Regions from separate parts of the Asticcacaulis excentricus CB 48 genome, predicted to be linked through region 1. Evidence: predicted binding sites of a transcription regulator. Region 1 holds the regulator's gene; each other region holds the start of a gene.
The links. Region 1 encodes LexA, which represses DNA repair genes until DNA is damaged. Its sites were predicted from a motif close to ATGTTCNCNANNTGTTCT; they were not measured.
Positions count from the first base shown of each region.

Region 2: the regulator LexA is predicted to act here: its motif matches at 2,365-2,382, upstream of recA (recombinase RecA).
Region 3: the regulator LexA is predicted to act here: its motif matches at 2,387-2,404, upstream of uvrA (excinuclease ABC subunit UvrA).

Region 1 covers NC_014817.1:541,283-545,495, reverse strand. Annotated here, with positions in the region: gene ASTEX_RS14225 (anthranilate synthase component II) at 1-115, shown strand, start outside; gene trpD (anthranilate phosphoribosyltransferase) at 108-1,121, shown strand; gene trpC (indole-3-glycerol phosphate synthase TrpC) at 1,125-1,919, shown strand; gene lexA (transcriptional repressor LexA) at 2,030-2,737, shown strand; gene ASTEX_RS19445 (hypothetical protein) at 2,792-3,400, shown strand; gene ASTEX_RS14200 (ComEC/Rec2 family competence protein) at 3,787-4,213, opposite strand, start outside.
Region 2 covers NC_014817.1:135,444-139,656, reverse strand. Annotated here, with positions in the region: gene alaS (alanine--tRNA ligase) at 1-994, opposite strand, end outside; gene recA (recombinase RecA) at 1,201-2,274, opposite strand; gene ASTEX_RS12350 (winged helix-turn-helix domain-containing protein) at 2,412-2,729, opposite strand; gene ASTEX_RS20535 (hypothetical protein) at 2,889-3,050, shown strand; gene ASTEX_RS12345 (RNA polymerase sigma factor) at 3,060-3,554, shown strand; gene ASTEX_RS19410 (hypothetical protein) at 3,544-4,146, shown strand; gene ASTEX_RS19690 (glycoside hydrolase family 5 protein) at 4,161-4,213, opposite strand, start outside.
Region 3 covers NC_014816.1:1,316,967-1,321,179, reverse strand. Annotated here, with positions in the region: gene ASTEX_RS06200 (hypothetical protein) at 1-411, shown strand, start outside; gene ASTEX_RS06195 (pilus assembly protein TadG-related protein) at 504-1,706, shown strand; gene uvrA (excinuclease ABC subunit UvrA) at 2,566-4,213, shown strand, end outside.

The sequences.
Region 1 (4,213 bases):
CCCCATCCACGGCGTGCAATTCCATCCGGAATCCATTGCCACCGAAGGCGGCCATCAGATTCTGGCCAACTTCCTGCGTCTGGCCGGTATCGAGAGCCACAACCTCTATGTCTGACGCCTTCAAACCCTTGCTGGCCAAGCTGGCGGACGGTCAGACCCTGTCTGACGCCGACGCCGAAATCTTCTTTTCCGCTTGTCTGCGCGGCGAACCGACCCCGGCTCAGGTGGCGGCTGCCGTAACCGCTATCCGCCTGCGCGGTGAAACCGTCGGCGAAATCGCCGCCTGCGCCCGTGCCATGCGCGCAGCGGCCAAGAGGCTTGATCATCCCTATGACACGGTCGATGTCTGCGGCACTGGTGGCGATGGGCTGCATACGCTCAACATATCCACAGCCGTTGGTTTTGTGGCGGCCGGCGGCGGCCTGAAGGTCGCCAAGCACGGCAACCGCGCCATCACCTCGAAATCCGGCACGGCGGATGTTCTGGCGGCACTGGGCGTCAATATCGACGCCACGCCGGAACAGCAGCGCAAGGCGCTGGAGGAAGCCGGTATCTGCTTCCTGTTCGCTGTGGCGCATCACGGGGCGATGAAACACGTCTCTCCGATCCGGCAGCAGCTCGGTTTTCGCACTATTTTCAATCTGTTGGGCCCCCTCACCAATCCCGCTGGCGCGCGGCGTCAGGTGGTGGGCGTGCCCTCCCCGCGCTTCATCGAGCCGATTGGCAAGGCGCTGGGGCAGCTTGAGGCCGTTCACGCCTGGGTCGTACACGGTTCCGGTCTCGATGAACTGACGACCACGGGCGAAACCGAGGTGGCGGAATGGAAGGACGGCAAGCTGCGCCTGTTCACCATTACGCCCGAAGCCGTGGGTTTGCCGCGCGCGGCGCTGGTCGACATCACGGGCGGTGCGCCGGAACACAATGCCGCCGCCCTGCGTCGTCTACTGGAGGGCGAAAAAGGCCCCTATCGCGATATCGTCATGCTCAATGCCGCGGCGGCCTTCCTGGTCGGCGGCGCGGTGGAGACCCTGCGCGAAGGGCTCGATTACGCCGCCGCCAGCCTTGATGACGGCAAGGCTCTGGCCGCGCTCGATCAACTCGTCACCCTTACGAACACCTAAGACATGTCCGATATTCTGGAAAAGATCGCCACCTACAAGCGCACGGAAGTCGCCGAACGCAAGCCTGCGGCATCACTGTCGGCGCTGGAGGCACGTATCACAAAGGTCAGCGCACCGCGCGGCTTTCAACGCGCGCTGGTGGCCCACAAACAGCCGCACAGCCTGTCGCTGATCGCCGAGGTGAAGAAGGCCAGCCCGTCCAAAGGACTGATTCGTGAGGACTTCGAGCCGGCTACACTTGCGGCGGCTTATCAGGCCGGCGGAGCGTCTTGTCTGTCGATCCTCACCGATGCGCCGAGCTTTATGGGGCACGAATCGCACTTTGTGGCGGCCCGCAACGCCGTCACCCTACCCTGCATCCGTAAGGAATTCCTTGTCGATGTGTGGCAGGTCGCCGAGTCGCGCAGCCTTGGGGCCGATGCCATTCTGGTGATCATGGCCATGATCGACGACGCTCTGGCCGCCGACCTGATCGCGGCGGCGCACGCCTATGGCATGGACGCTTTGGTCGAGGTGCACGACGCACCGGAAATGGAGCGCGCACTTAAGCTGGCCTCTCCGCTGATTGGTATTAATAACCGCAACTTAAGAACTTTTGATGTCGATCTGAAAACGACCGAGGACCTGTCGGCCATGGTCGGACCGCAGCACGTTCTGGTCGCCGAAAGTGGTATCTTTACGCCGCAGGACGTGGCTCGGCTCGAAAAAACCGGGGCCACAGCCATGCTGGTCGGCGAAAGCCTGATGCGGCAGGGCGATGTCACTCAGGCGGCGAAGAATCTGCTCACGCCCGCTTGACAAGACTAAAGAACGCATACAGAACACTTCGCACAAGTTCATGACTTGTTCACCATTCATGCGCTAAATATTGCCATGTCCGGGGACAAACTTTTGCAGCGGGTGGACCTATGCTGACGACCAAACAACGCGAACTTCTGATGTTCATTCATGAACGCATCAAGGAAACGGGAGTGTCTCCGTCCTTTGATGAGATGAAGGAGGCGCTGGATCTGGCGTCGAAGTCGGGGATTCACCGGCTGATCACGGCCCTTGAGGAACGCGGCTTTATCCGGCGCCTTGCGCACCGGGCCCGTGCTCTTGAAGTGATCAAGCTACCGGATCAGGCAACGACCGCCGCTCCGCCGCGCGGGCGTCAGGCCTTTGTGCCGCAGGTGGTCGAAGGCACCCGCCCCGCCGCCCCGGTCCCAGCGTCCAAGCCCGCTAATGACGAAGGCCGCGAACTGCCGCTGCTGGGCAAGATCGCCGCCGGTGTGCCGATCGAGGCGCTGGGGGCTGAACGTGACCGTATCCGCGTGCCGGAAATCTTCGTCGGTTCCGGTGAGCACTATCTGCTGGAAATCGAAGGCGATTCGATGATCAATGCCGGTATTCTTGACGGCGACTATGTGATCATCAAGAAGTCGGATTCGGCACAGTCAGGCGAAATCGTCGTGGCTCTGGTCGATGGCGATACGGCGACCCTGAAGCGCCTGCGCAAGAAGGGCGCGTCGATTGCCCTTGAGGCGGCCAATCCGGCCTATAAGACCCGCATCTACAATGCCGATGAAGTGGCCGTTCAGGGCAAGCTGGTTGGTCTGATGCGCCGGTATCACTAAAGCGCGTCTTGTTTAGCGACGGTTGCGCCCCATATCGCTCTTGTGGAGGATGATATGGGGTTTTCCGTTCTTTATGCGATACTCATGGCCTATGGCGTTGCCATTTTATTTCCGGAAACCCGGATAGGTCACTACCTTAAAGGTCTTCTGATCGACCGTCTCGCCATGTGGCTGAACACGCTGACGTGGTCGAAAGTGGTGTTCGCAGTGGCCTTCGTCACTACTGTCGTGTCCTTCGCCCCGGCGTTTCCGGCTGATGTGGTGTTTCTGGTCGCCGCAGATACCGCCGTCTATGCCGAAATTGCGGCTATTCTTATGCTGAGCCAAGTTTTCAGCCATATCCGAGCGTTTCCGCACCGGGTTAGACTTTGGACAAACCATAGGATCGTTCAGCCTCTGCGTTTGGCTATAAAAGGAGCCCGTCAGCACAGATCCAGACCGTCACGCAAGGCGGGATTGGATAAGACAGATGCGGAAGACCGAACGGCGGGCCTAGAGCCTTCGTCGGCTCAGTTGAACCGGCGAATGGCTCTAATTTTTTGTAACGCCTCATGTTTTTTCCGAAAAGTGGTGTCCACTTTTCGGCATGAGGCTCTAATGTACCCATGGCCTCTGACCTCTCAAAGGTTTGGCGGCTTGAATGTGCCAGCTTTTCAATCCTGACCGGGTCAGTTCCATAGCCCCCAAGCGCTCGGAGTCTGAGGCGGTAATGCGGTTGACCCCGGCGCAGTTGGCGGGCCATTCGGTTACCTGAGATCGCAGGACGATCAGATCAGCGGATTGGCACAGGGCCTCGACCTGTTCGGACTTTGGAGCTTTGCGGCAAAGGAAAAGCCGGGGCGGTAAGGCGCAGTAGCCGTGGGCAGGCAAATATAGCTTTTGCACACATAGTCCTGCGGCCCCCTTTCAGGGGCGTCGTTCAGCGCGTAATGTTTCAGCCAGGGTTGATAGCCATACTGGCGCAACTGACCCGCAGACTGTAGGCCGCGCCCTTGACGCGGATCGCCGCATTGCTGCCTTCGGCCTCCAGCCAGATATCCGGTGCCGTCTCACGCGGCCAGTAGATGACGGCCAGAGCCGCCAGTAACCCGATCCAGCGCGCGCGACCGCGGATCAGACATGTCCACAAGACTCCGGCGGTGGACATGGCCAGAGCCAGATTGGCCGGGGCTGCCACCGTCAACACGGCGCCGGGCAAATCTGTCACAAAGCCCACGATGGCTGCGATTACACAGGCCCTGCTGCGCCACACACAGAAGGGGGGCTCCCAAAGGCGTGGCACTCAATACGGTGCGCAAAGCCAGCGCCGGCATAACGATAAAGCCGGTGATCGGGGCTTCGATCAGATTGCTGAGCAGGCCGTACATCTGGGCGCGGCTGAAATAGAAGACGCCGAACGGGGTGGTGGCCGACCCGGCCACCGTCGAAGCCAGCACTGAGACCTTCAGTCCGTGCCACAGGCCCTGCCAGCCGTGC
Region 2 (4,213 bases), 410 kb from region 1:
GCACCAGAACCGGCGCCAAACGCGGCATCAGCGGCTCATTAGCCCCCAGCAGATAGGCGTGGCGCATGGCGCGGCGCATGATACGGCGCAAAACATAGCCCCGGCCTTCGTTCGACGGCGTTACGCCATCGGCGATCAGGAAGGAGGTCGAGCGTAGGTGATCGGCGATCACGCGGTGCGACGGGAGGGCTTCACCCTCCGCCTTAACGCCCGTTTCCTCGACACTGGCGCGGATCAGGGCCTTGAACAGGTCCACATCGTAGTTGTTGTGCACGCCTTGCAGCACCGCCGCGACGCGCTCAAGCCCCATGCCGGTGTCGATCGAAGGCTTGGGCAGGTTAAGCCGCGTGCCGTCCGTTTGCTGATCGAACTGCATGAAGACGAGGTTCCAGATTTCGACGAAGCGGTCGCCGTCCTCTTCCGGAGAGCCCGGAGGGCCGCCCCAGATGTGCTCGCCGTGATCGTAGAAGATTTCCGTGCACGGACCACAGGGGCCAGTGTCGCCCATCGACCAGAAATTATCAGATCCGGCGATGCGGATGATGCGGTCGTCGGAGAAACCGGCGATTTTCTTCCACAGATTGAAGGCTTCATCGTCGTCGATATAGACGGTGGCCAGGAGGCGGTCTTTAGGCAGGCCATATTCCTTGGTAATCAGGTTCCAGGCATGGCTGATCGCCTGCTCCTTGAAATAGTCGCCGAAGGAGAAGTTCCCGAGCATTTCAAAGAAAGTGTGGTGACGCGCCGTATAGCCGACATTGTCCAGATCGTTGTGCTTGCCACCCGCGCGCACGACCTTTTGCGAGGTGGTAGCGCGTTTGTACGGACGGGTTTCGGCCCCCGTAAAGACGTTCTTGAACTGCACCATGCCTGCATTGGTGAACATCAGGGTCGGGTCGTTGTGCGGCACCAGCGACGAAGACGACACGATCTCATGGTCGTTCTTGGCGAAGTAATCCAGGAAGGTCTGACGGATCTGATTTAAGGAAGGCATGGGACTCCGACGGTTTAACACCGCACCACAGGACAAATTTCAGCCGTATATAGAGGGCTTGGGTATTTGCGCAAAGACCTTTGCGCCAACGCAGGTATTTTTCTGACGGGTCAGGACAAAAAGAAACACCCCGATCACAAGATCGAGGTGTTTACGTGTGGAATGCATGCGGTCTGAAAACCCGCACCCAATGCGGGTTTTAGATTTTATTCGCCGTCTTCGTCCGGTTCCGGCGTACCTAACAGTTCTTCGGAAATGGCGTCGGACTTCTTGCGTACCAGAGCTTCGATTTCGGCCGCAATCTCCGGATTGGACTTCAGGAAGTCGCGGGCATTCTCGCGCCCCTGACCAATGCGGATCGAGTTGAACGAGAACCACGAGCCGGCCTTTTCAACCACGCCGCCTTTGACACCCAGATCGAGGACTTCACCAAGCTTGGAGATGCCTTCACCGTAGAGGATGTCAAATTCGACTTCACGGAACGGCGGAGCGACTTTGTTCTTCACCACCTTGACGCGGACATTGTTACCAACGATTTCGTCGCGCACCTTGATCTTACCGATGCTGCGAATGTCGAGACGCACCGAAGCATAGAATTTCAGCGCGTTACCGCCGGTCGTCGTTTCGGGCGAGCCGTACATCACGCCGATCTTCATGCGGATCTGGTTGATGAAGATAACGATACACTTTGATTTGGAGATCGAGGCCGTCAGCTTGCGCAGGGCCTGCGACATCAGGCGTGCCTGAAGACCGGGCAGACTGTCGCCCATATCGCCTTCGATTTCCGCCTTGGGTGTCAGGGCCGCGACCGAATCGACCACGACGATATCGACAGCGCCAGAGCGCACCAGCGTATCGGTGATTTCCAGCGCCTGTTCGCCGTTATCGGGCTGCGACACCAGAAGATCATCGAGATTGACGCCCAGCTTGTGGGCATAAACCGGATCGAGCGCGTGTTCGGCATCGACAAAGGCCGCCGTGCCTCCCGCCTTTTGAATCTCGGCCACCGTATGCAGGGCCAGCGTCGTCTTACCCGACGATTCCGGGCCGTAGATTTCGATGACCCGCCCCTTGGGCAGGCCGCCGATACCGAGCGCCATGTCGAGGCCAAGCGAGCCGGTGGAAATGGATTCCACCTCCACCACCTTGCCGGCATTGCCCAGCTTCATCACCGAGCCCTTACCGAAGGCACGGTCAATCTGGGCCAGCGCCGATTCCAGCGCGCGTTGTTTTTCAGCTTCGTCTTTTCCCACGAGTTTCAATACCGCTTGCGACATGATTCCAGACCTTCCCTATGCCACGATTCCCAAGGCGAAGGTCCATCCCCCGTCCGCGAAAATGTGTTGAGAAAGCTGTACCCCATTTGTTCCTTGTTCGCAATATGTTCTCAATAAAAATTGAACCATCGAGTAAGGGACTAAAGTTCAGGCTTTTCCGGAACGGCATCCAGCATGCGCTTGAGCTGATCGAGATAATTATAAAAGGCCTCGCGCCCCTCATCGGTCAGGCCGATGCGCGTATTGGAGCGGTTGGAGACAATCTTTTTGCGAATCGCCACATAGCCCGCTTCGTTCAGCTTTTTGAGGTGCAGCGACAGATTGCCATCGGTGATGCCCACCTGATCGCGCAGATCGGTGAAGTCCGCCTGCCCCGCCGTGGACAGATAGGCGAGTATGGCCAGACGCGCCCGCGCATGGACCAGATCTTCGAGCGCATCGGCATTAAAGGGTTTCATAGGCTCACCTTGCGAAGTCGGCGCGTATTTAGACCCACAGACTTAGCGCTGGCAAGTGACCTTCCCGTTATCGGCTGTACCGATTTATTTTGTGGGCGTGTAAGTTTTATGCGGTCACGGGCGTCTAACCTCTCGTAAACACAAACACAGGAGATTCAGGTGCTTGGATTGTTTTTACCCGCCCGTTACCGTCTGCCGGTCCTTGCGGCCCTGCTGGTTTTGCTCGTCGCCGGTGTGGGTTGCGGCTTGAACAGCGGGGCCTTTGAGCAGAACAATCGCGAGGCGCTCCGGCTGGCGCGCGAAGCCGCAGCCGCGCGATAAGACGACCCCATGCCGCGCGATCAGACCTTTAGTGAGTGGATCAGCCCGCAACTACCGGCGCTGCGGCGGCTTAGCCGCGCGTTTGCGACGTCGGCGGATCAGGCGGATCTGCTTCAGGAACTGCTGATCGCCGTGTGGAAAGCGTGGCCGGCCTTTCGCGGAGAGTCGCTCCCGGCGACCTTTATCTACCGCGTGGCGCATAACCGCGCCCTGACGTGGAAACGGCGCGAGGGCCTGCGTCTGTTGCGGGTGTTTGAAACGCAGCGCGAGGGCCTGCAACAGCTCACCCCTGAACCGTCCGATGCCCGGCTGGATCAGGTGTTTGATGCCTTGCGCGCCCTTCCGCCGCTAGATCGGTCGCTGATGCTGTTGTGGCTGGAACAGACGCCCTATGCCGATATGGCCGCCCTGCACGGCCTCAGTGAAAGCCATATCGGTGTGCGTCTGAACCGGGCACGGGCGCGGCTGGCCACGCTTGTTCAGGAGTTATCCGATGAAGATTGAAACCCTGGAGCGCCTGTGGCGGGCCCATGACCACGACATAGACCGCACGGCGCGGGCCTTTTTACTGGAAAGCCTGATGAACGGGATCGAACGTCGCCGTAAGGGACAAACCGCTTTTTTACTGTGTGTCGGGGCCGCGCTGGGCACGATCACGCTTGTCTTTGGGTATGACGCCTTTCGGCATGACAGTCTTGACGTCACGCGCGAATGGGGGAGCCTGCTGATGCTGGTCGCGCCGTGGGTGGCGCTGATCCTGATGATGCGCGCGCACGACCGGCATAGGCGACGCTTTGCGGACGCGGCGGCGTCTATTGCGCAGAGCCTACAGCTCAGGCTGGACGAAAACCGCGCGGCCCGGCACAGCGCCGTCGTGATGTTCTGGCTAATGGGGCTATTCCCCCTCGTCACAGGCGTGACTCTGTGGCAGTTGATCGGCACAGATAAGATGACCGCCACTCAGGCCGTGCAGGGGGCTTTGCTCTTCGGGGGCGTACTGGGGGCTTCGACCCTTGTGCAAGCGATCCGCTACCTGTGGTTTCTGAGACCAGAAGGCGCGCGACTTGAACGCCTTCTGGCCGAATATACGGGATAAGGGTCGTACGCTGCCTACTGCGCGGTCGGTGCGTAGTTGCGTAGTACCACCGGGGCGCCCAGTTCGA
Region 3 (4,213 bases), on a different replicon from region 1:
TATGCCGCGCAGCTTCTGGTTCTCACCGAGCGCCTGACCGAACGCCTGACCGATGAAACCGAGGCGCTCGAGGCGCACCGTCCACTCGATATCCGCGAGTCGGTCGAAGAAACGCGCAGCCTGTCGGCTCTTTATCGTCAGGAAAGCGCCCGCCTCAAGGCCGATCCGTCGCGCCTTACAGGAGTGAGCTCTGCACACAAGCAAAGCCTGCGCAAGGCAACCGAAGCCTTTGTGGCCATATCGGAGCGCCATGCCCGTGCCGTCGAGGCCGCCAAGACGATCTCCGAAGGCCTGATGAAGGCCATAGCCGACTCATTGAACGAAACGCGCAAACCCAGCCTGACCTACGGCCCGGGTGCCTCTATCAGGGATCGTGCACCTCAGTCACTGAACTACGGCTTGAAGGCGTAAAATTCAGAAACCGGTGTCATTTCTTCGTTGTAGCTTAAGCATGTGTTCACAAGGATACGCTACCAATGGTGGCGACTGTCGGGAAACGAACCATGTCTGCACGCCTTGTCACGCGCCTTCGTCACTATGTTTCGCATAAAAACGGCAACACAACGCTAGCCTTTGCCCTGTCCTTGGTGGCCGTTGCGGGAGCTGTTGGCGGCGCTGTCGATATGCACGCGGCCTATTCCGTGAGAGCGCAATTACAAGACGCCATGGACGCCTCTGTGCTCGGCGGGCTTCGTCAGGAACAGGTGCAACGCAGTGACGTAGCGACGCGCATATTCAAATCGAACCTGCCCGCCTCGATGAGCGTAACCCCCAAATACGTCACGGACGAGACCACGCTGACAGGCACTGCCGTATATGACAGCCCTACAGTCCTGCTGGGTCTGCTGGGTATTTCCAGCTTAAAGATCAACGTCACCGCCACAGCCATCGGCAAGGCCAGCAGCCAGGGCCCCTGTATTCAGGTGCTTGATCCGTCGGGCAGTCAAGCGCTGTTGGTCAATTCCGGCGCCAAAATAACCGCGCCCAACTGCGAAATTCAGGTGCGCTCCAAAGGCAATCCGGCTGCCATCTTCAATTCGGGCTCCAGCCTGAACTTCAAGAAGGTGTGCATCGAAGGCAGTACTGTCATTCGTAACTCGACCACGGTTGATCGCCTGAGCCTATCGTGCCCCACCGTTGCCGATCAGTGGGCTGCGCTTATCCCGACCGTGGCCAGTACGCCGTGCACGGTGTCGAATGGCAACTATAACACCAGCAACGTCAGCCTCACCCCGGGTGTCTATTGCGGCTGGTTCAACTTCAACAATTCGTCGGCTACGGTCAGCTTTGCTCCCGGCCTGTACGTCATCCGCAGCGGCGGCTGGAACGTCAATGGCGGGACGTGGACGGGCAAGGGCGTGACCTTCTATTTCGAAGACACCTCGAAAATCCAGTTCAACTCCGGCATTTCCGCCGACCTGACCGCGCCCGACACGGGCACATACAAAAATCTGCTGTTCTTTGAGAAGCCGGGTCTGAGCAATACCGACTTTATCTTCAACAACGCCGTAGCCAACCATATGGACGGCGTGATCTGGCTTCCCAGCCGCAACGTCACTTTTAATGCGCAATCAAAAATGAGCAGCGACAAGCTGTCGATGGTGATGAACCGGCTGATCCTGAACAATACAACCTGGAACCTTGAACCCATTACCGCCTCTTCCGGTAGCGGTGGGGCTCTGACCAACATACGCCTATTGAAATAACGGAATGATTCCTGATAGATCCTTCGGCTCAGGCCGCCATTGAGGCGGCGGATTACTCCTGCGGAGTGTGTCTTTGCGGGTCTTCGCGACTGCGATTTACCCTTTGCCAGTATTCGGTGTTGCCCTGTTTGCTTTGTAGCGACGCTGGAATGCATTGTCGGTGATCTGCTCGTCCCAATAGGGCTGATCTCCGGGTTTGATCGAAAGGTGGCGGTTTTTCCCCTCGCCGCGCGCCGGACAGTCTGGCGGCAAGATGCTGCCCTCCACCAAGGCTCGGCGACAGGCCTGTACGTGTCGCAAAGTAGCTCCCAAGGCCTCACTCGACACCGCATCAGCCGCTTCGGGCGGCGGCTCTCCCCTGACCGTAGTCCGTAGCGCGACCTCTAGGGACACGGCCTTCGAGGTTTCCTGACGATTAGGTGTCTTTCGCTTCCGGAACACCGGCCTTTCGGGCCCAGGCCCCTTACGCTTGAGCACAGGGAGCGCAAAGCCTATCTCGGAAATTACGGGGTCCTAGGCCTTGGTTTGCTCGCGCCGTGACACCAGGAACAACAGAGCCAGCACCAAATGCGCCGCGACGACGATCAGCGCCGCTAGCCCCACGTGCCGCCATTGAATGATGTGATGAGCGATACATTCAGACCTTTACGAGGCGGGCCACGGTCGCAGTTTTTACAAAAGCGTTCGCAAAACGTTCTTGCGCCCCCTCCGCAAATCAGGCAGTGAACCCGCAAACCTCTGCTGACACTTTTTCGACGCCGCCATTATACCTATATGGTGGAATTGCCTCCCCGGATGGATATGCGTAATGGCCGATAGCGGACACGACAAGGATATGCTGATGAGCAGCTCAAACCTGATGCAGGGCTTCATCAAGGTGCGCGGCGCGCGCGAGCATAATCTCAAGGGCGTAGATGTTGATATCCCGCGCGGCAAACTCGTGGTGCTGACCGGCCTGTCGGGATCGGGCAAGTCGTCACTTGCCTTCGACACGATCTATGCAGAGGGGCAGCGGCGGTACGTCGAGTCGCTGTCGGCCTATGCCCGGCAATTCCTCGAGCTAATGTCCAAGCCCGATGTGGATTTGATCGAGGGCCTATCGCCGGCTATTTCCATCGAGCAGAAAACGACGTCCAAAAATCCCCGTTCGACCGTCGGCACGGTGACGGAAATCCACGACTATATGCGCCTTCTTTGGGCGCGCACCGGCGTCCCCTATTCCCCCGCCACTGGCCTGCCCATTGAGAGCCAGACCATTTCGCAGATGGTCGATAAGATCATGGCCTTGCCCGAAGGGACGCGTCTGCTGCTGCTGGCCCCTTTCGTGCGCGGGCGCAAAGGCGAGTACAAGAAAGAAATCGCCGATCTTCAGCGTCAGGGCTTTCAGCGTCTGAAAATCAATGGCCAATATTACGCCATCGAAGACGCCCCTAAGCTCGACAAGAAGTACAAGCACGATATTGACGTCGTGGTGGACCGCGTGGTGGTCAAAAGCGGCCTGATGCAGCGTCTGGCTGACAGTCTGGAAACGGCGCTTCGGCTGGCCGACGGTCTTGCCATTGCCGAATATGCCGATATCGCCGAAGGAGAAACGGAGCCGAAGCGCCTGATTTTCTCGGAAAAATTCGCCTGCCCGGTCTCCGGCTTTACCATTGCCGAGATCGAACCGCGCCTGTTCTCGTTCAACAATCCATTCGGGGCCTGCCCGACCTGCGATGGGCTTGGAGTCAAACTGACTTTCGACCGCTCGTTGATTGTGCCCGATGAGTCGTTGAGCCTCAAGGATGGAGCCATTGCGCCGTGGGCGAAGGGCCCCTCGCCCCTTTACGCGCAGACGCTTGAGGCCTTGTCCGGCCATTACGACTTCAAAATGGACACCAAATGGCGCGCTTTGACGCCGGAAGCGCAGGACGTCATACTGCTGGGATCTGGCTCGGAAAAGATCAAGTTCGTCTATCAAGACGGCTCGCGCCGCTACGACGTGACCAAGCCGTTTGAAGGCGTCATCCCCAACATGGAACGCCGCTACCGCGAAACCGACTCGTCGTGGGTGCGCGAAGACCTCAGCCGCTATCAGGCCGAAACCCCGTGCGAGGCCTGCGGCGGAAAGCGTCTCAAACCCGAAGCCTTGGCCGTCAAGGTCAATGCGAAAGACATCGCAGAAATCTCCGGTCTGTCGATCAAGAAGGCGCACGACTGGTTCGCCGACCTGCAAAACCATCTGAGCGAAAAACAGATGGATATTGCGCGGCGCGTCCTGAAAGAAATCCTTGACCGCCTAAACTTCCTCAATGCGGTGGGGCTCGACTATCTCAACCTGTCGCGCAATTCCGGCACCTTGTCCGGCGGCGAAAGCCAACGCATCCGTCTGGCGTCACAGATCGGTTCCGGCCTGACCGGCGTGCTCTATGTGCTGGATGAACCCTCCATCGGCCTGCATCAGCGCGACAATGACCGTCTGCTCGACAGCCTAAAAGGGCTGCGCGATCTGGGCAATTCGGTGTTGG